Linked DNA regions of Parasedimentitalea psychrophila. The protein of the gene in region 2 interacts with the protein of the main gene of each other region in a pairwise test. Links are inferred from orthologs where the notes say so. Each region holds a gene or a part of one and is shown on either strand. Other genes may lie near its edges.

What was found.
Region 1: the proteins of secA (region 2) and ybgC interact in binary tests that used the Escherichia coli proteins (3 or more experiments, as listed by UniProt). The link is inferred for Parasedimentitalea psychrophila from one-to-one orthologs.

Annotation. Positions count from the first base shown.
Region 1 is NZ_CP127247.1:632,232-649,215, forward strand. The notes cover bases 6,903-9,630. They hold ybgC (tol-pal system-associated acyl-CoA thioesterase), read right to left. Parts: upstream 8,593-9,630; coding sequence 8,212-8,592; downstream 6,903-8,211. Other genes in these bases: QPJ95_RS03145 (energy transducer TonB), read right to left, coding at 6,903-6,903; QPJ95_RS03150 (ExbD/TolR family protein), read right to left, coding at 6,916-7,407; tolQ (protein TolQ), read right to left, coding at 7,411-8,106; QPJ95_RS03165 (hypothetical protein), read right to left, coding at 8,687-9,319; ruvB (Holliday junction branch migration DNA helicase RuvB), read right to left, coding at 9,430-9,630. In the rest of the region: ATP-dependent zinc metalloprotease FtsH, read right to left, coding at 1-1,707; tRNA lysidine(34) synthetase TilS, read right to left, coding at 1,785-3,035; tol-pal system protein YbgF, read right to left, coding at 3,046-3,861; peptidoglycan-associated lipoprotein Pal, read right to left, coding at 3,865-4,362; Tol-Pal system beta propeller repeat protein TolB, read right to left, coding at 4,445-5,773; more of QPJ95_RS03145, read right to left, coding at 5,770-6,902; more of ruvB, read right to left, coding at 9,631-10,449; Holliday junction branch migration protein RuvA, read right to left, coding at 10,491-11,171; crossover junction endodeoxyribonuclease RuvC, read right to left, coding at 11,168-11,665; QPJ95_RS03185 (DUF1127 domain-containing protein), read left to right, coding at 11,999-12,217; QPJ95_RS03190 (hypothetical protein), read right to left, coding at 12,427-12,774; QPJ95_RS03195 (50S ribosomal protein L11 methyltransferase), read right to left, coding at 12,877-13,749; QPJ95_RS03200 (MFS transporter), read right to left, coding at 13,837-15,072; QPJ95_RS03205 (primosomal protein N'), read right to left, coding at 15,327-16,984.
Region 2 is NZ_CP127247.1:1,680,824-1,690,148, forward strand. The notes cover bases 2,320-5,603. They hold secA (preprotein translocase subunit SecA), read left to right. Parts: upstream 2,320-2,709; coding sequence 2,710-5,403; downstream 5,404-5,603. Other genes in these bases: QPJ95_RS08115 (peptidylprolyl isomerase), read right to left, coding at 2,320-2,531. Also shown: QPJ95_RS08105 ((deoxy)nucleoside triphosphate pyrophosphohydrolase), read right to left, coding at 56-454; bifunctional glutamate N-acetyltransferase/amino-acid acetyltransferase ArgJ, read right to left, coding at 451-1,677; more of QPJ95_RS08115, read right to left, coding at 1,680-2,319; QPJ95_RS08125 (hypothetical protein), read left to right, coding at 5,694-6,599; QPJ95_RS08130 (phosphate ABC transporter substrate-binding/OmpA family protein), read left to right, coding at 6,624-8,180; RadC family protein, read right to left, coding at 8,396-9,160; molecular chaperone DnaJ, read right to left, coding at 9,312-9,325. UniProt on the Escherichia coli protein: Required for protein export, interacts with the SecYEG preprotein conducting channel.

The DNA.
Region 1 (16,984 bases), 1.0 Mb from region 2 along the record:
GGCATTGTCAGACAGAATTTTAAACGCCCGCTCATAACCATCATCAATCAGGCGTTTCACTTCGCCCTCAATCAGCTCTTTGGTCGCGGCTGAAACCGAGAAGCCGCCAGCGCCTCCATTGCTCTGATAACCCGCAGCGGCTTCCTGGTAGTCAATATTACCGACCGTATCGGACATGCCCCATTGCATCACCATCGCCCGCGCCAGTCCCGAGGCCTGCTGGATATCGCCCGCTGGCCCATTGGAGACTTCGCCGTCGCCGTATTTGATGATTTCGGCAGCCTTGCCCGCCATGCACATGGCCAGACGCTGGTGGCACTCTTCCTTGAACATGTTCAGACGGTCAAACTCCGGCAGGCTCATCACCATGCCCAGTGCCGATCCGCGCGGAATGATGGTCGCCTTATAGACCGGATCACATTTCGGCAGGGTAATCCCCACAACCGCGTGGCCGGCCTCGTGATAGGCGGTCATTTCCTTTTGCTCCTGGGTCATCACCATAGAGCGGCGCTCGGCCCCCATCATCACCTTGTCCTTGGCGCTTTCAAAATCATCCATGGTGACAAAGCGACGGCCAAGGCGGGCCGCCAACAGGGCCGCCTCATTGACCAGATTGGCCAGATCAGCGCCCGAGAACCCCGGTGTCCCCCGCGCGATAATACGCAGATCCACATCTGGTCCCAGCGGCGTCTTGCGGGCATGCACCCCCAAAATCTTCTCGCGGCCTTTGATGTCGGGGTTGCCAACAGTCACCGTACGGTCAAAACGACCGGGACGCAGCAAGGCAGGGTCCAGCACGTCTTTGCGGTTGGTGGCCGCCAGAATGATCACACCCTCGTTGGCCTCAAAGCCATCCATCTCCACCAGCAACTGGTTCAAAGTCTGTTCACGCTCATCATTGCCACCACCATAACCGGCACCCCGATGGCGACCGACAGCGTCGATCTCATCGATAAACACGATACACGGCGCATTCTTTTTGGCCTGCTCGAACATGTCACGCACCCGCGAAGCACCAACACCCACGAACATTTCGACAAAGTCCGAACCAGAAATGGTAAAGAACGGCACCCCGGCCTCGCCGGCAATGGCGCGCGCCAGCAGCGTTTTACCGGTGCCCGGAGGGCCCACCAGCAAAGCACCCTTGGGGATCTTGCCACCCAGGCGGCTGAATTTCTGCGGGTTGCGCAGGAACTCGACGATCTCTTCCAGCTCTTCCTTGGCTTCATCAATGCCAGCCACGTCATCAAAGGTCACCCGACCCTGTTTCTCGGTCAGCATCTTGGCCTTGGACTTGCCAAAGCCCATCGCGCCGCCTTTGCCGCCGCCTTGCATCCGGTTCATAAAGTAAACCCAGACACCAATGAGCAGCAGGAATGGCAGCAGCGTGATCAGAAACGCCTGAAACCCGGACTGGGTCTGTTTTTCAGCCCGCACAGGGACATTGTTCTCGATCAACAGCCTTGTGACCTCAGCATCTGTCGGTTTGATGGTCAGGTAGCTGTTGCCATCAGACCCGGCAAAGCGAATTTGCTCGCCATCGAGGATGACATTGGTCACCCCGCCGCCTTCAACTGCGGTGACAAATTCAGAAAAGGTCTTTTCCTGGCTCTGCATCGAGCTGCCCGAACCGCTGAACATATTGAACAGCGCCAAGACCAGTAGAAACAGAATGACCCAGAAGGCGATATTACGTGCGTTGCCCAAGGCAGCTCTCCTAGTTTTTGAGGCATGCCATTCGACACACCTGCTTTGATGCTAAAATAAGGATCATTCTGTCAGGTTCAATGCGATAAAAGCCCTGTATAGAACTCTTCGTCAGAAATTACCGCATTTACCGTCCATCCATTGGCCATTTTGGCCAGCGGCGCGGCGATCAGCTGCTGATTTCGCCACAAAGCGGGCGTCGCCTCCAGCAGCTCTCGCGGACAGCCAGAATCGCGCCAGTCCGGGCATAGCAACAGGCCCGCCTGCCCCAAGGGTCGCTGCTCCAGCTGCTGTGGGTCGCCGCCCTGAAAACACCAGCGCTTGTCCCAGACCGCATCCGCCGGTGCCACTTCATTGCGCACCGCATTATATTCACGACAGACCCAGATCTGCCCCCGGCGAGACAGAATACGACAGCCGCCCAGGGTCAATCCGCCGCCCCTGCGCACAACATCCAAAGCCTTGCCCATGACCCGCCGCCGCAGTGGATACTCGGCGCCCGAGACCCAGCGCAGGGCGCCCGACAGCAAGCGGTGGATGATCTCATCCGGCTGATCGCGCAGCCTGACTTCGTCAAAAGCCACGCCTCCACAGATCGTTTGCGCCAGCTCCCTTGCCAATTTAAATGCAATTAAATCAAGAGCTTCTTTAGCTTTTGCCATATTTTCGGCCACCGCTGACAGCGATTCGATGGTCAGCCCCAGCGGCGCTAGATCTTTCATCGCCTGACGCAGGCGCACCCGTTCAAAGCGTCGATCCTGATTGGAGGGATCCTCAACCCAGGTCAGATCATTCTGTGTCAGATAGCTGCGCAACTGGGCGCGTGTCACCTTGAGCAGCGGCCGCAGCAGGGTGATTTCATTCAGCGCGCGACGCTGCGGCATCGCCGCCAATCCGTCGACCCCTGCCGAACGCGCCAACCGCATCAAAACCGTTTCCGCCTGATCATCGGCGGTATGACCCAGCGCCAACACCGGTATCTGTCGGCGCTGTGCCCAGTCCCCCAGCAGCCGGTATCTGGCCCGGCGGGCCTGATCCTGAAGATTGCCCTCGCCCTGCCAGCCCTGCCAGAGCAAAATTTCGTGATCGACGGCCATTCGGCTCGCTATTGCCGCCACTTGCCGCGCTTCCTGCGCCGAACCCTCGCGCAGCCCGTGGTCAACGGTCGCAGCCAGAATTTCCACCTGGTGACCCTGAAAACACCGGGTCAGCAGGTGTAGCAAGGCCATCGAATCGCCGCCACCCGACAGCGCCACCCCCACACGGGGTGGCAACGCCCCCCGGATATCAGCCTGAAAATGAGCGCGGACTTCGGACAGAATATTCATGCTGTGTCGGTCAAGAACAGCTCAGCGTCGCCATTTCCTGTTCCGCTGCCAGAACCGCCGCGGTATCGGGAAAGCGCGCTTTGACCTCGGAGAGGGTCACGCAGGCCTGGCTGGATTGTCCCAGACGGCCCAGCGCGGCGCCCAGCTCAAACAGGGCTTGGGGCGCGATGGCACCTGTTGAATTGCCGGTAAAAGCGGCCAGATATGCGCGCGCCGCCTCGCGGGTGTCGCCCAAACCGTCCAGCGCCTTGCCCCGGTTGTAATGGGCCTCGGCGGCCAGCGGACTGCCGGGATAGGCAACGTCGAAACTGGCAAGCCGCGCCGCTGCATCCTGATAATTGCCCGCGCTCAGAGCCTGTTTGGCAGCGTCAAAATCCGCAAGTTCCCCCACCGCCAACTCATCCGAGGTATCAACCGGTGACTGACCATTCGGCGCTTGGGTTTCGGTGTCGCCGCCCAGCGTCGAGGTTTCCCCCAACTGGCTGATATCGCCACCCTCCAATTCGACCAGACGGAACTCCAGATCACCAATCCGGTTAGTGCCATCCGCCACCACGCGGTCGATCCGGTGTTCCAGCCGCTCGGTCTGCGAGGTCAGCCCCTGCAACGCGTTCTCTATCGCGCCAACCCGGTCCAGAACGGATTGACCGCCCAGACTGGTGCCCGGCGCCCCGGTGGTGGACAGCTCACGCTTCAACCGCTGGATTTCCACGTGCAGAACCGTCAACTCCTGACGGATATCAGCCAAGGTTTGCTGATCCTGCGCCCTTAGGCCTGCAGGAACAAAAGCAACGGCCGCGATCACGGCAAGAGCATAAAGACGCATGATTTACCCCGTTAACCCGCCGGTCAGAATGGTCACCGCCCGGCGGTTCTGCGAATAGCAGCTCTCGGCCGAACAAATCTCAAGCGGCCGTTCCTTGCCATAGCTCACCACCTGAATGCGGTTGCTGGCGACGCCACGCGACACCAGATACTCGCGCGCAACATTGGCGCGACGGGCGCCCAGGGCCAGGTTGTATTCCCGCGTGCCCTGCTCATCCGCGTGACCCTCAATGGTGGCGGTGTAATCGGTATTGGCCAGCAACCAGTTGGCCTGCGACAGCAGGATGCCCTGAGCCTCAGTTGTCAGCGAGGACTGATTCACCACAAACAACACCCGATCGCCGATCTCTTGCTGGAAATAGGCCGGGCTGGTCTGATCCGCCACGCCTCCCGCGCCACCACCGTTTAGGGTGCTGGAGTTGGAATTCCCCCCAGTCACGTTATCGCAAGCCGCAAGGGCCAGCGCCGAAGTGATAAGAATAACTTTTGTCAAACCGCTCATGATGTCAGCCTCATGCTTTTGTCTTATGTTCCGTTAACCCTATCACAGGCCAATTGGCCACGCTATGGGGGTGATTTTCTTCTTAATTCTGCAATGGCGACCAGGCCGGATCCGAACCCCCGTCCGGGGTGCGCACCGGTCTTAGATTGCGGCCCGAGATATCCACCGAATACAGCAAGGCACGCCCATTGGCGCCTTGGGTTTCCCGGGTGAACATGATCACCCGGCCATTGGGCGACCATGTTGGCCCTTCATCGAGGAACGAGGCGGTCAGCAGCCGTTCCTCGCTGCCATCGGTGCGCATCACGCCAATGTGGAACCGGCCCTTGTTCTGCTTGGTAAAGGCCAGCAGATCGCCGCGCGGTGACCAAACCGGAGTGCCGTAGCGCCCCTTGCCATGGCTGATCCGGCGCGCATCGCCGCCAGTTGCCGCCATCACATATAATTGCTGGCTGCCCGAGCGGTCGCTCTCAAACACGATCTGGCTGCCATCCGGCGAAAACGACGGCGCCGTCTCGATCGACGGCGCACTGGTCAGCCGGGTCAGCCTGCCACCGTTGATATCCATGGTGAAAAGATCGGTGTTGCCGCCCTGCGACTGCGAAAACACCACCGTGCGACCATCCGGCGAGAACCGCGGCGCAAAGCTCATGATGCCATCATCGGTGGACAGCACCCGGCGCTGGACCTTGCCGATATCCATCACGTGGATCTGCGGAAAGCCGCTTTCATAGCTGGTATAGAGCACCCGGTCGCCACTGGGGGAAAACCGCGGTGCCAGCACAATCGAGGCACTGTTGGTCAGGAACTGCACATTGGCACCATCATAATCCATGATCGCCAACCGCTTGCGACGGTCATTCTTGGGGCCGTTTTCCGAGACATAAACCACCCGGCTGTCGAAATATGCGCCCTCGCCGGTGATCCGGCTGTAGATGGTATCTGCCACTTTATGGGCCATCCGCCGCCAACCTTCGGTGGTGCCGGTGAACTGCAAACCACCGCCATCCAGCTCTTTGTCGGCGAACACATCGTAGCCCCGGAACCGCACCGTCAGCCGGTTGCCATTGACGCTGACCGCACCAGTGATCAGCGCCTGCGCGTTGACTGCCTTCCAATCGGCAAATTGCACTGTCGCGTTGAAATCGGTGACTTTTGAGATATGTGCCGAGGCCGGGATCTCGCGGAACAAGCCAGTGCCGCTCAGATCCGAGGCAATCACCCGTGAAATCTGCGCGGACATCTCGCTCGCCGAGGCGGTTTCGGCAATGAAACTGGGCACCGCATAGGGCAGCGGTTCGATGACACCATCGGTGATTTCAATCCGCAATGGCCCATTTTGCGCCACCGCAGAGGCAGCCGGAGCAAACACCGCCGCAGCCAGCAAAACACCTGTCAGAAAAATCCTCATTTGATCCGCATCCTTTCCGGATTGAATGTCATCTCAATATCACGCCATTGGCCGTATTTTTCAGGGGGAAGTTGGAACCCCTTTGCCCCGCAACGGATAATCGCCCGCCGCGCTGCCTCAAATGCCTGTTTCGCTGCAATGCCCGAGCCGCCAGTGCTTGACAGCATTCGGATGCTGCCAACCTCCGGCTTGCCGTCCTGACTTAACGATACGCCCACAACCACGGTGGTGCCCAGTGCATCAGTCGAAAGTGAGCCAACATTCCAACAATTTGACACGGATATGCGCAGCGCATCTTTCTCACCCGAGGTCAAAGGCGGCCCCGAGGGCACAGGGGCAATCACCTCACCGCCCCCTGCGATCGCCTCGGCGACCGCATCGGCGACGGCATCATTTTGCACATCAGCTGGCTGTTCAATTGGCGCATCTGCCACGGTTGGCTCCGCCGGCGCCTCAGGCGGCGTAACCCGTCTGGGTCGTGTCTTGGGCCGCAGCGATTGCCTCGGCGCAACGCTGGCCTGCTCGTCCTGTTCCTCGGCCTCGGTCACAATGCGATCACTGGCGGCTTCGGGCGCGGTTGCCTGCTGCACCTCTTGTTGCGTCTCGGCCCCTTCGTCCGGCGCGATCTCGGGCTGCACAATCTCGTCCACCGCAGTGTCCGGCGCAGGCGGCGCAATCGGAATGGGGGCCACCCGGTCAGCGGGCTGTGCGACGTGGCGCTCAATAGGCTCGGGCAGCGGGGGCACCACATCCGGCAGCGACGGAGGTTCCGGCGCTTGCGGCACCGGACTGGGCACCGGTTCTGGCTCTGGCTCTGGCCGAGCGGCAACTTCAGGATCCGGCGCAGGCGGCGCGATGGGCTCTGGCACCAGGGTCTCTGGCACCGCATCGCTCTGGGTCGCCACCTCAGGCACGGCGGGCTCCTGGCCCGGAAGTGACAGTGTGGGTGGCTCATCGGCAATCTCAGGTGCGCTATGCTGCTGGCTCAACAGGGCAAACTCGGCACTGCTGATCACCGTGACCTCCTGCACCTGGAACGGCAGCGGCTCCGACGGGAACCAGGCGCCAAACACCACCCATCCCATCAGCCCGACATGGGCCGTCAGAGATATTTTGGTCCCGGTTTGCAAGATGCTGCTCCGCTATTGCCCGGCCGCAGCCGGATCAGCCGGATCAGCCAGCTCTGGCCCGCCAATATCCGTCACCAGCCCGACATTCGAGAAGCCACCGGCATTCAGCGCCCCCATGACTTTCATCACCTGCTCATAAGGCAAGCCGCCATCAGCCCGCAAAAACACCCGGTCAGAGGTGCGTTCAGCCGCAATCGCCCGCAGTTTGCTTACCAGCTCGCTGGGCGCCACCGGCGTGGTCATGATCTGCACCTCACCCGCCAAGGTCAGGGTCACCGTCAAGGGTTCATCCTGATCCCCCGGCAAGGCACCGGCAGCGATCTTGGGCAGCGCAACCGGCACCCCAACCGTCGACAGTGGCGCTGCCACCATAAAGATGATCAACAGCACCAGCATCACATCGACAAAAGGCGTCACATTGATTTCAGCCATCGGCCGGGTGCGCCCCCGACGACGGCCCCGGCGGCGTCCACCCTCCGAGGATTGCTGTGCCGCGCCCGCCATCGCTCAGGAATCCAACTGGCGGCTGAGAATGGTAGCAAACTCATCGGCAAATGCCTCATAGCCGCCAATGATCCGGTCACTGTCGGCGCTCAGCTTGTTATAGAAAATCACCGCAGGCACCGCCGCCAACAGCCCCATGCCGGTGGCCATCAGCGCCTCGGCAATGCCCGGAGCCACCACCGCAAGGTTGGAACTCTGCTGCTCGGCAATTTCGATGAAGGAGGTCATGATGCCCCAAACGGTGCCGAACAGCCCCACAAAGGGCGCTGTCGATCCGACCGTCGCCAGCACTGGCAAGCCCTTTTGCAGCACCTCGGCCTCTTTGGCGATCGCCACATCCATCGACCGGTCAATCCGCGCCTGCGCACCGGCAATCAAGCCGCCATCACTGCGATGACTGCGCCGCCACTCGGTCATACCGGATGCAAAGATCCTCTGCGCCGCACCCTCGGGCTGCGGGCCAATCTGTTCAAACAATCCATCCAGCGGCTCACCCGACCAGAACGCCTCATCAAACTCATCCGCAGCACCGCGCGCCAGTCGAAACGAGATATGTTTCTGAATAATGATCGCCCAAGACCAGATCGAGGCCACCACAAGCATCATCATCACCAATTTCACGGTGAGTGTCGCCCGTGCGAAAAGCCCCCACATGGAGAAATCAATCTCCTGCGCCAACGCCAGAGTTTCTGCTTCCATTAGCCTGCTCGCTATATTTGTGGCCAGTTTTCTGACCTTATCGGGCGGCAATTTAACCTAGATCAGCGGAAAAATCCAATCAAACAGCCATAAGCGGTCAAAATCTTACGACAATGCGCGGATCTCTGCCGGAAGCCTTTGAGGCCGTCCCTCGGTGCTGACGCAGGCAACGGTAACTTTGGCCCGGAAAATCTCCGTGCCGTCGCGCATCACCCGCTGCCCCATGATCAGCCGCGCCGGACTCACCTTCAGCACTTCGGTTTCCACCTGCAGCTCATCGTCGAACCGCGCCGGAACCCGGTAATCCGCCTCCAGCCGCTGCACCACCCAGATCAACCCATCCAGTCGCATAGCGTTCTGGTCATTGCCCAGCCTGCGCACCCAATCGCTGCGCGCACGCTCGATAAACCGAAGATAGTTAGCGTAATAGACCACGCCCCCCATGTCAGTGTCTTCATAATATACCCGGATCGGAAACCTATGCATCCGCAACCTCGCTCAATTGCCCTAAAGATTTGCCCACAGAAAAATTCTTCGAAGAATTTTGTCCAGAAAATTCGAATTTTCTGGCGACATCACGCTACGGCGCCTCACCCTGCAACCGGGCAAACATCCGCAGGGCATGCGATTTGTCATCCGCCGAGACCGGCATCATCCGGTCATAGGCGGCGGCAATCACCCCGGCGATCTCAGGCCGCAGGATGGCGGTACCGCTGTCCGGCAGCACCGCCAGCGGTGACACCTCGGCAAAGGCGCCATCGCCCCACATCAAAATAACCTGCACCGACTGAGACAGCGCCAGCGTCTCCGCCGGGATATCCGCCATCTCACCACTCATCCGCAAAAACACAAAGGCCGCCTGAATGGCCGCCTGATCATCAAAGCGGAACGCCCGGTACTGACTGGCATCCGCCGCCTTCAGCCGCGCCACCAATGGCTCCAGATCCGGGATCAACCGCCCCAGATCGGGCACCGCCGACAACTCATCCCAATCGCGAAAGAAGAAGAACATCAGGTTGGCCCCCAGTTCAGGATCCATCCCGTCCATCTCAGCCCCGGCCAGCGTCGCCACTGCCTCGATCGCGCCTTTGACCACCGTCAGCGTCTCGTCCTCGACCCCAAATACCACCGGAACAATCGGCCGCCCCCAGCGCGCAAAAGCATAAGAGCCATCGTTACGGGTGAAAAGCTGTTCGATCTGGTCCGGAGTCATCTCGGCGTCCTCATTCTAGGCTCCACGATCTATGCCGCGCCCCCCGGTCACAAACAAGACCCCGTGCTTTCATCTTTTATCAAATGCTCCCGCCGGAGGCTTCTGAAATTTCAGGAAAACAAATCATCCGCAGTTCTGGGCGCTTCCAACCCCAAATGGCTCCAGGCCTTTTGCGCCAGCATCCGCCCACGAGGGGTCCTTTGAATGAGCCCCTGTTGCAGCAGAAAAGGCTCGATCACATCCTCCAGGGAATCGCGGCTTTCCGACAGCGCCGCCGACAGGGTTTCAATCCCCACCGGGCCGCCGCCATAATTCTCGGCAATCAGCTGCAGGTACCGCCGATCCGCCCCATCCAGCCCCAGATGATCCACCCCCAGCCGGGTCAGCGAACTATCGGCCAATTCGCGGGAAATTGTGCCGTCGCCCTCGACCACCGCAAAATCCACCACCCGGCGCAACAGCCGCCCGGCAATCCTTGGGGTGCCGCGGCCCCGGCGGGCAATCTCGCGGGCACCGTCCTCATCCGCGGGTGCCCCCAACCGGCGGGCATTGCGGCTGACGATTTCATGCAGCTCATCCACAGTGTAGAACTGCAACCGGGTTGGAATGCCAAAGCGGTCGCGCAGCGGCGTGGTCAACAGCCCCATACGGGTGGTCGCCCCCACCAGCGTGAAAGGTTGCAACTCAATCCGCACGGTGCGCGCCGCTGGCCCCTCGCCGATCACCAGATCCAGCTCAAAATCCTCCATCGCCGGATAGAGGATCTCTTCGACCACCGGGTTCAGCCGGTGGATTTCGTCGATGAACAGCACATCACGCGCCTCAAGATTGGTCAGGATTGCCGCCAGATCGCCGGCCTTGGCCAGCACCGGACCAGAGGTCATGCGGAAATTCACCCCCAATTCGCGGGCGATGATCTGCGCTAGGGTGGTTTTGCCCAAGCCCGGAGGCCCGTGGAACAGCGTGTGATCCATCGCCTCGCCGCGCTGGCGCGCCGACTGGATGAACACCCGCAGATTGGCACGGGCCTCGGCCTGACCGATAAACTCGGACAAGCCCTGCGGCCGCAGCGCGCGGTCATTGTCTTCGGGCTGCTGTTCTGGTCGCAGCGCCGGATCTGCATCAATCATTTACGTCTCTCCCGCCGTCTGGGCGTCCGATACCCAGGTACTCACGTCTTTGGCGCCAGCAGCTTAAGGGCGGCGCGGATCAGCGTTGCCTCATCTGCCCCCTGCTCCGCCCCCGCCGCCTCGGCTACTGCAGAGGCCGCATCACTGGGGCTGTAGCCCAGGTTCGACAAGGCCGACAGGGCACTGGCTTGCGCAATTGCGCTTGTATTGGGTTTCGACGCCTTTTTCGACTTTGGCCTCGGCGCCGCCTCCACGGTTTCCACCACCTCCAGATCCGGCCCCTCCAGCGCCTCGGTGATGGTGCCGCCCATCGCCATCACCCCTGGCGCCTTGTCCTTAAGGTCCAGAACAATGCGCTGCGCGATCTTGGGGCCAACTCCCTTGGCCGCCTTGACACTGGCCCAGTCCCCCAGGGCAATGGCGCGGCCCACCGCATCCGGACCCAGAGTGCCCAGGATCGCCAGCGATGCCTTGGCGCCAACCCCCTGCACCGAGGTCAGCAGGTGATGCCATTCCTTTTCAACCAGGGAGGTAAAGCCGAACAATTGCAGCAGGTCTTCGCGCACCAGCATCGAGGTATAGAGTGATACCGCCTCGCCGACGCCGGGCAGCGCCATCATGGTGCGGCTTGAACAATAGACAATATAGCCAACGCCGCGCACATCAATCAGCACATGATCCTCGGCGCGGTAATCCAGCCGCCCGGTCAGCTTGCCAATCATGCCCGCACCTCGCGCAGGACCCTATCAGCAGTGCCGCGATAAAACGCGTGACAGATGGCAATCGCCAGCGCATCCGCCGCATCGGCGTTTTCCGGGTTACAGCCGGGCAATTGCAACTTGACCATATGCATCACCTGTTTCTTGTCCGCGTGACCAACCCCAACAACCGTTTTCTTCACCCGGTTCGGAGCATATTCGCCCACCGGCAAGCCAGCCTTGGCCAGGGTCAACAAGGCCACACCGCGCGCCTGACCCAGCTTGAGGGTGCCGGCGCCATCCTTATTCACAAAGGTCTGCTCAATCGCTGCCTGATCCGGGACAAATTGCGCGATCACCTCGGTGACCTGATTGTGCAGCGACAGCAGCCGCTCGCCCAGATCATCACCATCGGACTGGCAAACCCCATTGGCAACATGGCTCAGCTTAGAGCCATGTGATTCGATGACGCCCCAGCCAAGGTTCCGCAACCCCGGATCAATTCCTAAAATCCGCATGTTTTGCCCGGCCCCTGCCCATCGATTGTCATTTCTTTCTGTCGATTAGCACAAACCGCGAACATGTCCAAACCCTTTCCAGTGCCGCCACAGCGCCACAACAGTGCTAAACTGGCGGCAATGTGGATCAAAAACGACCCTCATCAAGGGGGAAACCGACATTTTAAGACAGCCTGTCGCAGGACATCCATAGGCCTTGTTTATATGAGCAGAAGCTATGCAATTTACGCATAGGACAGTTGCATTTTCTCCCCTTGCTCAACACAGATCCCAACCCTAAATGCCCCCCAACTGAACAGATGACTTTCGACACCTCCAATCAAAGGAAAAGATATGGCTGCTTTTGACACCACCCGCACCACCTATGGCGCAACTGGCCTGATCGGCCGTATTGGCACGATTATCGCCGCAACCACGGCAAGCATTGCGCAGTGGAACGTCGCCCGCGTGACCCGCAACGCCCTGTCGGTTCTGACCGACCGCGAGTTGGCTGATATTGGATTGTGTCGTGGTGACATCGAGACCCTCGCCGCCGGGAAATCCCTGTACTGACAGCTTTCTGTTTCGGCTCCTCCCTCGGGGCAGAAAACAAAAACGCCGCAAGCCCCAGGGCTGCGGCGTTTTATGTTTCAAAGACAGCTTAGCCGCTGTCTATATGATCGGTGCTGCTCTCAAACCCCAAAGCAGTCGATGCGCCAGGCAGCCGATTTTCTGAAGCCCGCTATGCGCAAAGCACCGGGTCATTGGGAAAACGGCAGCCTTTAGCGCAAAATCGGTCCGATCTGCGCGGCTGCCATTTGCGACAGCGGATCAGCGGTCATGATCAGCGCGCCACCCTGCTCCAGCAGCGATCCCGCCTGCAGTTTTGCCAGCCGCTCCTGATAGCCATCCAGCCCAATCGAGGCGATCAGAAAGCCTTTGAACAGAAGGAACGCGGCGAGGAACAGGAAAATGGATCGGGCGGAAATTCGCGACGCGATTTTCTTCTTTGGTGCGACAACAATCAACCCATCCGACCGTATCCGGGCCGAATATCCATAGCTCATGGCCTCGTGCTTGTTCTCAAGACGACGCACCCGCGACAAAAATTTATGATGATCTTCACTCATTACAGATCCTGAACTGGCCCCCACCAGTGGATAAGGCAGCATGCGTCTTAAATGAGGCAATTATGTGGCAGCTACTTAAAATGCGTTTCAAACCGACTGCATTCAGATCTTTCGCTGCAACAACAAGGTGCTCCAGTCACCAACCTCATCCCGCCGCACCTGATTGATGCCATTCTGCTCATAGACCTCTGCCACAGAATCGGCTTGTTCGTTGAGAATGCCCGACAGAATCGCATAGCCTCCGGGGCGCAGATACGCGGCCATCTCAGGTGCCAGCGCCACCAGCGGGCCTTTCAGGATATTGGCAAAGATCAGATCATAAGGCGCTGCGGCCAGCAGATCGGCATGATCAAAACCAGCCGCCTCAACACAACCGACCCGCCCAGCCATGCCATTGGCACTCAGGTTGACCTCGGCCACATCCACCGCCACCTGATCAATGTCGCTGGCCAAGATGGTGCCCTGCCAGACCCGTGCTGCCGCCATCGCCAAAACGGCAGTGCCACAGCCGATATCGGCAACTTTATCAGCCTCGAACCCCTCGCTGATCAGGTGGTCCAGCATGCGCAGACAGCCCAAAGTGGTGCCGTGGTGGCCGGTGCCAAAGGCCATTGCCGCCTCGATCAGCAGCGGGATTTTATCATCCGGCAGCTTGTCGGCGTCATGGCTGCCATAGACAAAGAACCGTCCCGCCTCAACCGGCGCCAGCTCGCGTCGTACATGCGCCACCCAATCGGTATCGGGCAGTTCGGACACCGCAAACGGCCTGGCATCATGCAGGGTCGCCAACAGCGCCAGCCCGGCCTGGTCCGGCGCCTCGGTGAAATAGCCCCCCACTTCCCACAACCCGGATGCGTCTTCGAGATCAAGAATGCCAACACCGATGGGCTCCGGCAGTAGATGCTCCATTGCCTCGCCCAGCGCCTCGGCGGCGGCTTTTCCGGATAGGGTGGTGAGGGCGGTAAAGGTGGGCATCACGATCTCCTGAAACTGATCCATTGCGCCTAGGCTGACTGGGCCGGGAGGTCAAGCAAACAGGAGATGTAACCGCTCAGCAGTACCTTACTCGGCCGGCGCGGCCATCCGGTATTTGCTCAGCACCGTCTCATTGCCCGGTTCAGGATGGCGCGGCACCAACAGCGACAAGCCCAGCGAGGTCAGCGCCATGCAGGATGCCAGTCCAAACACCGCCGCCGGCGAGACCATCCACAACAAGCCCAGCAACACCGGCAGGAACACCGCCGCGATATGGTTGATGGTAAAGGCCACCGCCGCGGTCGGCGCGATATCCGCCGGGTCGGCGATTTTCTGGAAATAGGTCTTCAGCGCCAGCGCCAGCCCAAACAGGATATTATCGATCACATAGAGCACCGAGGCAAACAGCACCCCCCAGCCAAACCAGTAAATGCCGCCATAGGCCATGAACACCAGGGTCAGCCCGACATACTCCCAGATCAGCGTGCGGCGTTCGCCAAAATACCCGACGGCCTTGCCCAGGAACGGTGCGACCAGCATCTTTACGACCAGATTGATCAGATAGAGCCCGGTCAACTCATGCACGTCAAAGCCGAACCTCTCGACCATCATGAAGCCGGCAAAGACCATAAAGATCTGCCGCCGCGCGCCGGCCATGAACTGCAGCGCGTAATACAGCCAATAGCGCTTGCGCAGCACCATGGTCTTGTTCTGCGGCGTCGGCGATTCAAACTGCGGATAGGCAAACAGCGCAAACAGCGCCAGCCCAGCGGTGGTAAACCCGGCCATCATGAACACGATGTTATAGCTGAGATTCAACGTCTCCCACATCAGCACAATCAGCACAAACACCACCAGCGTCACTGCCGATCCCATGCCCAGAAGCCAGCCCAACATCTGTGGCGCCTTGTCCTTGGGCAGCCATTGCAGTTGCAGCGACTGATTCACTGTCTCGTAATAGTGAAAGCCAAGCGAGCTGAGAAAGGTCAACGTCAGGATACCGGTCAGACTGGGGAACCAGGCGGTAAAGGCGGTCGCCACCCCCAGAAGCGCCAGCGACACCATGCCCAGTACCTGCTCGCGCACAAACAGAATGATGGCGATCACCCCGATGGCAAAAAAGCCCGGAATTTCGCGCACGGTATGCAGCAAGCCGATATCTGACCCTTCAAATCCGGCGACCTCAATCACAAAATTATTCAGCAGCGCATACCAGGTGAAAAACGCAATGGGCATCGCCGCCGACATCACGAACAACAGGGTTATCGGGCGGCGCCAGAACGGCAGATGCGCCGCGTCGGTAAGATTGAATGGTTTGAACATTCTTCGCTCTTACGCCTCAATTGCGGCCTGCGGTAGAGGCAATAGGCAAGTGCACATAGAGGTCTGCATCCCTGCAGACCTCGTTCCAGTCGAGACCCGCACAGCCGCAACGCCCCTGATGAGATGTCGAGCTGCGTGGCCAGAGGGGCGCCATGAGTATTTCCGGCAAAAAGAAACATCGGGGGAGTGCCATCACTTGAGTTTCTTTTTGCTAAAATACTCAGAATCCGCGCGCCGCAACAGGCACCGCGTCCTCAGAAAAAATTCTGCGGGTCGATATCCACATTCAACCGTAACTCGCCTTTTAGCCGACAGGGCGCAATCCAGCGCGAAATGGCATCCTGCAGCGGCACCCCCTTGGCAGCCTTGACCAGCAGCCGTACCCGGTGGCGGCCGCGAATGCGGGCAATCGGCGCGGGCGCCGGCCCGTAAACCTGCGCCCCGATCGCCCGCAAGGGCCCATCATTGCGCGCCAGCGCGTTGCCCAGGTCAAACACTGTCGGCAGATCGGGGCCCGACAGGATGATCCCGGCCATGCGGCCATAGGGCGGCACCCCGGCGGCCTGACGCTCAGCCGCCTCAGCTTTCCAGAAGCCTTCCTCATCGCCGGACAGAATGGCGCGGATCACCGGATGCTCGGGCTGGAAACTCTGCAACAGCGCCTCGCCCGGTTTTTCGGCGCGGCCTGCCCGGCCCGCCACCTGTCGCATCAGTTGAAAGGTGCGCTCGGCGGCGCGCAGGTCTGACCCTTGCAGCCCCAGATCCGCATCAATCACCCCGACAAGTGTCAGCAGTGGAAAGTTGTGCCCTTTGGCCACCAGCTGAGTGCCCAGGATGATGTCCGCCTCGCCCTTTACGATCTCGGATATCCGCTCTTTCAACGCCCGCGCCGAGCCAAACAGATCCGAGCTGAGCACAGCAATGCGCGCCTCGGGGAACACCAGTGCCGCCTCTTCGCCCAGCCGTTCGATGCCGGGGCCAACCGGCGCCATCTTGCCCTCGACCTCACAGGAGGGGCACACTGTCGGCAGCGGTTTGGTCTCGCCGCATTGGTGGCACATCAGCCGGTTCTGGAACCGGTGCTCTACCATGCGCGCATCACAGTGATCACAGGCCACCTGATTACCACAGGCCCGACAGATCGTCACCGGCGCAAAGCCACGGCGGTTCAGGAACAGCAGCGACTGCTCGCCGCGTTCCAGCCGTTTACCCATGGCGCTGCGCAAGGTCGGGGAAATCCAGGTGGCCGGGGCCAGTTTCTCAACCCGCATATCAATGGCGCGCATTTCAGGCAGCACCGCCGCGCCATAACGCGAGGCCAGATCGAGGCGGCGGTATTTGCCTACCTCGGCATTGACCCAACTTTCCAGACTGGGCGTCGCCGAGGCCAGCACCACCTGCGCCGAACACATATTCGCCCGCAGCACCGCCATGTCGCGGGCGTTATACAACACGCCCTCTTCCTGCTTGTACGAGGTGTCATGTTCCTCATCGACGATGATCAGACCCAGATTTTGGAACGGCAGGAATAGCGACGAGCGCGCCCCAATCACCAGTTGCGCCGCGCCCTGCCCGACCATGCGCCAGATCCGGCGGCGCTCGGTCATGGTGGCGCCGGAATGCCATTCCGCCGGGGTGGCGCCAAAGCGGACCTCGACCCGGGTCAGAAATTCTGCTGTCAGGGCAATTTCGGGCAGCAGCACCAGCGCCTGCCGCCCCGCTCGCAGACAGGCGGCGACGGCCTCAAGGTAGACTTCGGTCTTACCCGATCCGGTCACCCCTTTCAGCAGGGTAGTGCCATAGGTGCCGCTCTGCACCGCCTGCGCAAGAACCGCCGCCGCTTCGGCCTGATCCGCGGTCAGAGTCTTGCTTGGCCGTTCCGGGTCCAGTTTGGGATAGGGCAGATCGCGCG
Region 2 (9,325 bases):
GGCTCAATTCAGCCTGAGGGTGATTGAGGCAAGGTAAGCTTCGTTAAAGTTGGAATTAGAGCCAGTCCCGAAGGATCGGGATAAGTGGGATGTCGGCGGCAGGCATCGGGTAATTGCGCAGATCCTTCGCCCGGACCCATTTCAGGGTCTGACCTTCTCGCGGCTGCGGGATACCTTGCCATTTGCGGCAGGCAAACAGGGGCATCAACAGGTGGAAATCATCGTAGCTATGGCTGGCAAAGGTCAGCGGCGCCAGGCATGAGGACCAGGTATTGATCCCCAGTTCCTCTTCCAGTTCCCGGATAAGCGCGATCTCGGGTGTCTCTCCGGGTTCCACCTTACCGCCGGGGAATTCCCACAGACCCGCCATGGATTTTCCCGGCGGGCGCTGCGCCAGCAACACCCGTCCTTCGACGTCAATCAGCGCGACGGCGGAAACAAGCAGGGTCTTCAAGATCTGTAATCCGCGTTGATCTGGATATAACCGTGGGTCAGATCGCAGGTCCACACCGTGGCCTGGCCGGTTCCAAGGCCCAGATCCACCTTGATGGTAATCTCGTCCTGTTTCATCAGAGCGGCCGCCTCTTCTTCGCGGTAGTTGGGCGAAACCCAGCCTTTTTCAGCGACAAGAACATCGCCAAAGGAGATCGACAGCAAATCCCGGTCGGCGTCGGCGCCGGATTTGCCGATGGCCATTACGATACGGCCCCAGTTGGGATCTTCACCGGCAAGCGCCGTTTTGACCAGCGGCGAATTGGCGATAGCCAACCCGTGGATCTTGGCATCACCATCGGATGCCGCCCCGGTGATCTGAATTTCAACAAATTTTGTGGCGCCTTCGCCATCCCTTACCACCTGATGCGCGAGATCCAGCATCACCGTCTCCAAGGCAGAGGCAAAGGCGTTACTGCCGGTGGCGTCAACGTTCGCGGCACCCGTTGCGCAGAGCATAAGGCTGTCCGAGGTCGAGGTGTCGCTGTCGACAGTGATACAGTTGAAGGTGCGGTTGCAAATCGACGTCAGCAGGGCCTGGAGGGCGCTCTGCTCTACCTGTGCGTCGGTAAAGATATAGACCAGCATGGTGGCCATATCCGGCGCGATCATGCCCGATCCCTTGGCGATGCCGACAATGGAAACCGTCTGCCCGTCAATCTCAACCTGAGCTGAGGCACCCTTGGCGAAAGTGTCCGTTGTCATGATGGCTTCGGCGGCGTCTTTGATCCGGGTCTCGGACAGTCCCTCCGCCAGTTCGCCGATTTTTGCAACGATACGATCATGTGGCAGTGGCTCGCCGATAACGCCGGTAGAGGCGGTGAAAACACGGGCTTCGGGCAGGGCAGTCGCTGCGGCAACAGCGCTGGCGATCTGCTCCACCGAGGTCTGACCAAAGTGGCCGGTAAAGGCGTTGGAATTTCCCGAGTTGACCAGAATGGCAGCACCATCGGGACCTCTGGTCGTCAATTTTGCCTGACAATCGCGCACCGGGGCGGATCGGGTCAACGACTGGGTGAAGACGCCGGCCACTGTGGTGCCGGGGACCATCAGGGCCAGCATCACATCCGCGCGGTCTTTATATTTCACGCCGGCCGCAGCCGAAGCAAACCGGACGCCGCCGACAATGGGCATGTCAGGAAAGCTGGCGGGGGCCAGCGGAGAGGGTGACAAAGACTGCGCCATGGTCAGTTCCTTACCAGTTCAATATTCTGCAAAATACTGGGGTCCAGATCTTCGAGCAAAACCCGCTCTATGGTGGCTGATGCGGTCAGTTCCGAGACCCGCGCCTCGACTGCCTGATTGCGCAGTTGGGTTGCCAGTTCCTCCCGCACGGCCTCAAATTCAGGTGCGGCGGATTTGCGGCGTTCGTTCAGAATGATCACATGCCAGCCAAACTGGGTCTGGACGGGCGCCGAAATTTCTCCCGATTTAAGGGTCAGTACTGCCTCTTCGAATTCCGGTACCATGCGGCCCTTGGTGAACCAGCCCAAAGACCCGCCGCTTGGACCAGAGGGGCCCGTTGATCTTTCTTTGGCCAAAGTCGCAAAATCAGCGCCGATGTTCAGTTCGACCCGCACAGCGCGGGCGTCTTCTTCGGTTTCCAGCAGGATATGGGAGGCATTGAATTCGTCGCCGCCATCGCCTTCGGAATAGGCCTGCTCATAGGCGGCTAGCAGATCTTCTTCGCTGGAGGCCATCTCCATCACGGATTCGATCACATCGGCAGCCAGCAATGAGCGTTTTTCATTTTCAAGAGAAAGCTGAACGTAATGCGGGACTTCACCATGCAGCGCCTGTTTCAGCGCCGTTTGCTGGATCAATTGATCCAAAATGGCATTGTACAATACATCCGCAGGCAACTGCTGATACTGGGCTGGCAGCACAGAACGGGACAGGATCATATGGCCAATGGTGATCTCTTCGCCGTTCACAATGGCAACAACAGTATTGGCATGTGGGGCGGCTGCTGCGGGCAGCGGCAAGACCAGCAAGGCGGCCAGCGCCACACGAGGCAAAAAAGTGAGACCTTTACGCATTCGATTCTTCCTATTTTGTTGCCGCAAACGGGCATGGCGTTGACACTGAATACCCTGCCGCTTACATCCCTTAGTGGCCCGTGGCAGGACCGTCATTCACATCCGTGTTTATGGGTTGTGAGCTGAGCGGGCAACCCTGCCAAATATTAGGGGCCAAGACAGGATCGTTGGAGAGCAAATGCTGGGTATCGGAACAATCGCCAAAAAGGTTTTCGGGACACCGAATGACCGCAAAATAAAGGCGACAAAGCCGCTGGTCGAAAAGATCAACGCGCTTGAACCCGAGTTCGAGAAGCTCAGCGATGACGGGCTGAAGGACAAGACCAAAGAGCTGCGCCAACGCGCGCTGGATGGCACCTCGCTGGATGATCTACTGCCCGAGGCCTTTGCCAATGCACGCGAGGCCGCCAAGCGGGCCTTGGGCCTACGCGCCTTTGACACCCAGTTGATGGGCGGCATTTTCCTGCATCAGGGCAGCATTTCCGAGATGAAGACCGGTGAGGGTAAAACCCTTGTGGCGACGCTACCGGCCTATCTCAATGCACTGACCGGCAAGGGCGTGCATGTGGTCACGGTCAACGAATACCTGGCCAAGCGGGATTCGGAGTGGATGGGCAATGTGTTCGCTCAACTCGGCATGACCACCGGGGTGATCTGGTCCAACATGCCGGAGGCTGAAAAGAAGGCCGCCTACGAAGCCGATATCACCTATGCCACCAACAACGAGCTGGGTTTCGATTATCTGCGCGACAACATGAAGTCGGAACTGAACCAGTTGTTCCAGAAGCATCACAACTTTGCGATTGTGGACGAAGTTGACAGTATCCTGATCGATGAGGCGCGTACCCCGCTGATCATTTCCGGCCCGGCCGAAGATCGCTCGGATTTATACTCCACCATTGATCTGGTGATTCCGCTGCTGAGCGACGACCATTATGACCTGGACGAGAAAACCCGTGGTGTGACCTTCACCGACGATGGCAACGACTATCTGGAGCAACAGCTGATGGAGCGCGGTTTGCTGCCTGAAGGTGCCTCGCTGTATGATCCGGAAAGCACGTCGGTGGTGCACCACGTCAACCAGGCTCTGCGCGCGCATAAGCTGTTCCAGCGCGACAAGGACTATATTGTTCGTGATGGCGATGTGGTTTTGATCGACGAATTCACCGGCCGCATGATGCCCGGGCGTCGTCTGTCCGACGGGTTGCACCAGGCCATCGAGGCCAAGGAAGGCGTCACCATTCAGCCTGAGAACACCACTCTGGCCTCGGTGACATTCCAGAACTATTTCCGTCTTTATGACAAGCTGTCCGGCATGACCGGCACCGCCCTGACCGAGGCCGAGGAATTTGCCGAGATTTACGGGCTGGCTGTGGTCGAAGTGCCCACCAACAAGCCGATTGCGCGGGTGGACGAAGACGACCGGGTTTATCGCACGGCGGCCGAAAAATACACGGCTATGATCGACGAGGCGAAGGTCGCAAATGCCAAGGGCCAGCCGGTTCTTTTGGGCACCACCTCCATCGAGAAATCCGAGTTGCTGAGCCAGATGCTGGAGAAGGAAGGCGTTAAACATAACGTCCTGAACGCGCGCCAGCACGAAAAAGAAGCGCAGATTGTTGCGGATGCAGGCCGGTTTGGCATGGTGACCATTGCCACCAATATGGCCGGGCGTGGCACCGATATTCAGCTTGGCGGCAACGTCGAAATGAAGGTGCTGGAGGTGCTGGCGCAAAACCCGGATGCCGATCCGACTGTTCTGCGCGCTGAAGAAGAGGCCCGGCACACCGAAGAAAAGCAAAAGGTGATCGACGCGGGTGGCTTGATCGTGATGGCATCCGAACGCCACGAGAGCCGCCGGATCGACAACCAGCTGCGCGGCCGCTCGGGCCGTCAAGGTGACCCTGGGCTGACCCGGTTCTACCTCAGCCTCGAAGACGACCTGATGCGCATTTTTGGCTCGGAGCGGCTGGACAAGCTGCTGACCACATTGGGCATGAAAGAGGGCGAGGCGATCATTCACCCCTGGGTGAACAAATCGCTGGAGCGGGCGCAGGCGAAAGTCGAAGGCCGCAACTTTGACCAGCGTAAGAACGTGTTGAAATTTGACGACGTGATGAACGACCAGCGGAAGGTAATCTTTGGTCAGCGCCGCGAGATCATGTCAGCAGCGGATCTTTCGGATATCGTGAGTGATATGCGTCACGAGGTGATCGACGACCTTCTCGACACCTATATGCCACCCAAAACCTATGCCGATCAGTGGGACACCGAGGGTCTGCATCAACAGGTCATTGAAAAGCTGGGCATTGATGTGCCGCTGGTTGATTGGGCGGCCGAAGAAGGTGTGGATGACGAAGAAATCCGAGAGCGCCTGATCAAGGAAAGCGATGAGTTGATGGCCAAAAAGGCAGTCGCCTTTGGCCCTGAGAACATGCGCAATATCGAAAAACAGGTATTGTTGCAGGCCATCGACTCAAAATGGCGCGAGCATCTGCTGACTCTGGAGCATCTGCGCTCGGTTGTTGGCTTCCGTGGCTATGCGCAGCGTGATCCTCTCAACGAATACAAGAACGAGAGCTTCCAATTGTTCGAAAGCATGCTGGACAGCCTGCGGGAAGCCGTCAGCAAGCAGCTGAGCCACATTCGCCCGATGAGCGAAGAAGAGCAGCAGGCAATGCTGCATGAGATGGCCGCACGGCAGGCGCAGTTGCAGGGCAGCGCAATCGCGCCTGGGCAGGCGCTGGCAGAGGAGCCCGCGCCGGGGTTTGTTGAGGATGATCTCTCCACTTGGGGTTCGCCATCACGCAACGATAAATGTCCCTGTGGCTCGGGGCAGAAATTCAAGCATTGTCACGGCCGACTGGCCTGATCTGCCGCTACAATTGTTCTAGAAGCAGCGCCCCTAAATCCCAGGATTTCAGGGGCGCTGTTTTGTTTGGGGCCAACATTCGTGGTTACTACTGGCCGGGTTTGTGAGCCGTGTTTGCGGGCCGGGGCGCCGCCGCCGAATGCGGCCCTCAGTCAGCCCAAACCCGTCTGGGAAGACTTTGAACCGACATGGATTGATTGCATTTGCCAAAGTCTCACCCGGCGCTGGCCACAAACCGGCCGTTTTTTAGTGTCACTTTTGTGTTAACTTATTTGGTGAGGTAAGTGGTGATGCTAGACAAACATATGATGGCTATGAGCGGAGTGACCCTGGTTGCGGCCTTGGGGATTGGCTTTGCTATGCAATACAATTCCGGCCCCGGTGATATTCAGTCAACAGTGCCGCCAGCGGCAGAAGAGGCCCAGGCTGAACTGGTTCTTCGCGACATTCGACTGACCTCAACCGTGAATATTGAGCCAGCAGATCTGATCCGTCGCGATCAACTGCCGGCGATGGCGTTCTCGCAAAAGATCAACTGCGCAGTGTCGGCACAGGCCCGTCCTGAACCGCAGGCCCTTGTTGCGCTGACCTTTTGGGCGCCGTGTAACAGCAGTGAGCGGGTTACCGTTCACCACTCGGGCCTGATGTTTACCGCAACCACGGATGGCGATGGCAGATTGTCCATGCAGGTTCCGGCTCTGGTGGAAAATGCGATCTTCATCATTGAGTTGGAGTCCGGCGCCGGCGCCGTGGCCTCCACCAAGGTGAGCGATCTGGACGAGATCGACCGGGTTGCGCTGCAGTGGACTGGCGGCAGCGGGTTTGAAATCCATGCCCGTGAATTTGGGGCTGATTACGGCCAGGGTGGCCATGTATGGTCGGGTGCGGCTGACAGGGGGCGGACCAGTCAGGTGCTGAGACTTGGCGATGGCCAGCAGTTATTGCCCCGTATGGTCGAGGTCTACAGTTTTGCCCGCAACATGACCGACGCCAATGGAACGGTCGCGCTGAGCATCGAGGCCGAGGTCTCGGCAAATAACTGTGGCCGTGAAATTTCGGCGCAAACCCTGGAGATTCGCGGTGGTCAAGGGCTGCGAACACGCGATTTAGTATTATCCATGCCAAATTGTAATGCGATTGGCGACTTTCTGGTGTTGAATAATCTTGTAGAAGACCTGAAAATCGCCGCCAATTGATCTGCGGTTCACTAGGGTTTCTATATGGCTTGGCATCGTGCGGCGGTTTGCGCCGCACTCTTTCTTTTTGGCTCCACCCTGTCCGCTTCGGCGCAGGACGTAACACTGTCCTCACCGGATGGCGCGGTTGAGATCAGCGGCGACCTGCTTGGCTTTGACGGCCAGTTTTACCGGGTGGATACCCAGTTTGGTGAACTGACCGTAGATGGATCCGGGGTGATCTGTGACGGACCGGGATGCCCCAATCTGGCGGATTTTGTTGCGGAACTGACACTGTCCGGCTCCTCGACCATGGCCGAAGTTCTGTTGCCGGCCCTGATCGAGGCCTTCGCGCTGAGAAACGATTACCAAACCCGCAGGAACAGCCTGGAAAACGGGTATTTTGAATATCTGTTGTTGCGGGGCGACTACACGCCAGTGGCGCGGTTCACATTTCTGGTCAGCAACACCGACGAAGGTTTTGCCGATCTTCTGGCCAACGAGGCAGATGTGGTCATGGCCCTGCGCGAAATCCGGCCAGAGGAGCGCCAACGGGCTCGGGGTGCCGGCATGGGAGACATGACAGACCCAAGTCGTAGCCGGGTTTTGGCGCTGGATGCGATGGTGCCAGTGGTGGCGCCTGGCAATCCGGTGACCAGTATTTCCGTACCGCAACTGGCCAGGGTCTTTGCCGGCGAGATCTCCAATTGGCAAGAGCTAGGCGGCGCAGATGCGCCGATATCGCTGCATCTTCCGGTGGCGGGCTCGGGCTTGAGCCAGGCGGTCGAAGATCGTCTGCTGGCGCCCGCGAAATTGCCGCTGTCGCAGGACTTGCGGCGCCATGATCGCAGCAGCGGCTTGGCCCGCGCGGTGACCACCGATCCGTTTGCCATTGGCATTGCCAGCTATGCCGAGACAGGCACTGCGCGGATGCTGACGCTGACCGGGTCCTGTGGGTTTGCCTTGGCTGCGGGGCGTCGCGCCATCAAAACAGAGGATTACCCGTTAAGCGCGCCGATGTTTTTGTACCTGCCGGCGCGGCGCCTGCCCAAGGTGGCGCGCGATTTTCTGAACTATACCCGTGGCCCGGCGGCGCAAGTGGTGATTCGGCGCGTTGGATTTGTCGACCAGGCGCCGGAACAGATCCCGATCAAGGCCCAGGGCCAACGGCTGGCAAATGCCATTATGGCAGCGGGCGAAGAAATTGACCTGGCCGAGTTGCAGCGCCTGGTTGGCCTGATGGATGATATGCAGCGGCTGACCACATCGTTTCGGTTTGAAACCGGGTCCACCCGACCAGACGCGCAGTCTCGCGCCAATATCGCTCAGCTTGCGCGGGCGATGGAGGCCGGGGTGTATGATACCAAGACGCTGGTATTTGTCGGGTTTTCCGACGGTGAAGGTGCCGCGGCTGGCAATCGAAATATCGCGATGAAACGGGCCGAGACGGTGCGGGATGCGGTGGTCAGGGCCGCTCAAACGGTCAATTTGGAGCGTATGCAAATTGAGGTGGAGGCCTTTGGTGAGGCGCTGCCGATGGCCTGCGATGACAGCGACTGGGGTCGCCAGGTAAACCGCCGGGTCGAAGTCTGGCTGCGCTGACCTGTTGGGGATAATCCGGGCAGCAGAGCGCGCATTGTCAAAGCCAATGTCTCCCGCCCGCTGTCGGTCTCTTCGAGACCCGCCCTCCGTTGGGCGTGGCGCCGCGCAAGCGCGGCGCCACGCCCAAGGCTGCAAGCGGCAGCGGCGATCAGCCGATGCAGGGCGCGGGGGCGGGAGCATTGCGAGGTATGGGGCTGTTCACTCGTTTGGCAGGGCTACAGGTAGCCCTCGCTACGAAAGCTCAACTCGCGGGATTTTCCGATGATCAAGTGATCGTGTAGCACCAGACCCAGTGCCATCAATGCGGTGTTGATCCGGTCGGTCATGTCGATGTCACTGGTCGACGGAGTTGGATCACCAGATGGATGATTATGTACCAGTATCAAGGCGCTGGCGTTCAGTTCCAGGGCGCGTTTGGCGACCTCCCGGGGGTAGACAGGCACATGATCGACGGTGCCACGGGCCTGTTCCTCATCGGCGATCAGCACATTTTTGCGGTCCAGATACAGCACCCGGAATTGTTCCGTTTCGCGATGGGCCATGGTGGTGTGGCAATAATCCAGCACCGCGTCCCAGCCGGAAATCACTTGCTGTTGCATGACACGGGCCCGCGCCATGCGGTGCGCCGCTGCCTCGAGAATTTTGAGATCGGCAATCACCGCAGCTCCAATACCCTTGACCTCCTGCAGCCGCTCTGTCGGAGCGGTGACCACCCGATTGAAATCCCGGAACTTGTTCAGCAGCGCGTGGGCCAGCGGCTTCACATCGCGGCGTGGGATGGAGCGGAACAGCACCAGTTCCAGCAATTCATAGTCCGGCATCGCAGTTGCGCCGCCCTGCATGAATCGTTGGCGCAGCCGGGCGCGGTGGTCCTGAATGTAGGACGGCAAGCGTCCCTTTGGCAGCGCTTGCACCGGCGCCTCGTCACTGCCCTGAAACAGCGGCAGAGATGTGTCCTGAAAGGAATCGCGCCGTGTCATGGCGTTAGGGTGCTCTCGTTATGGTTGATAAGTTGTTAACGTGCGGGGTTGAAGTTCGGGTTGATACCAGCCGTCACACCGTTCTGAATAATAAAAGGGCGCCACCGATACGGTGACGCCCTTTCATAGATCATCTGTCCAAGGAACGAGATCAGCTTTTCATCG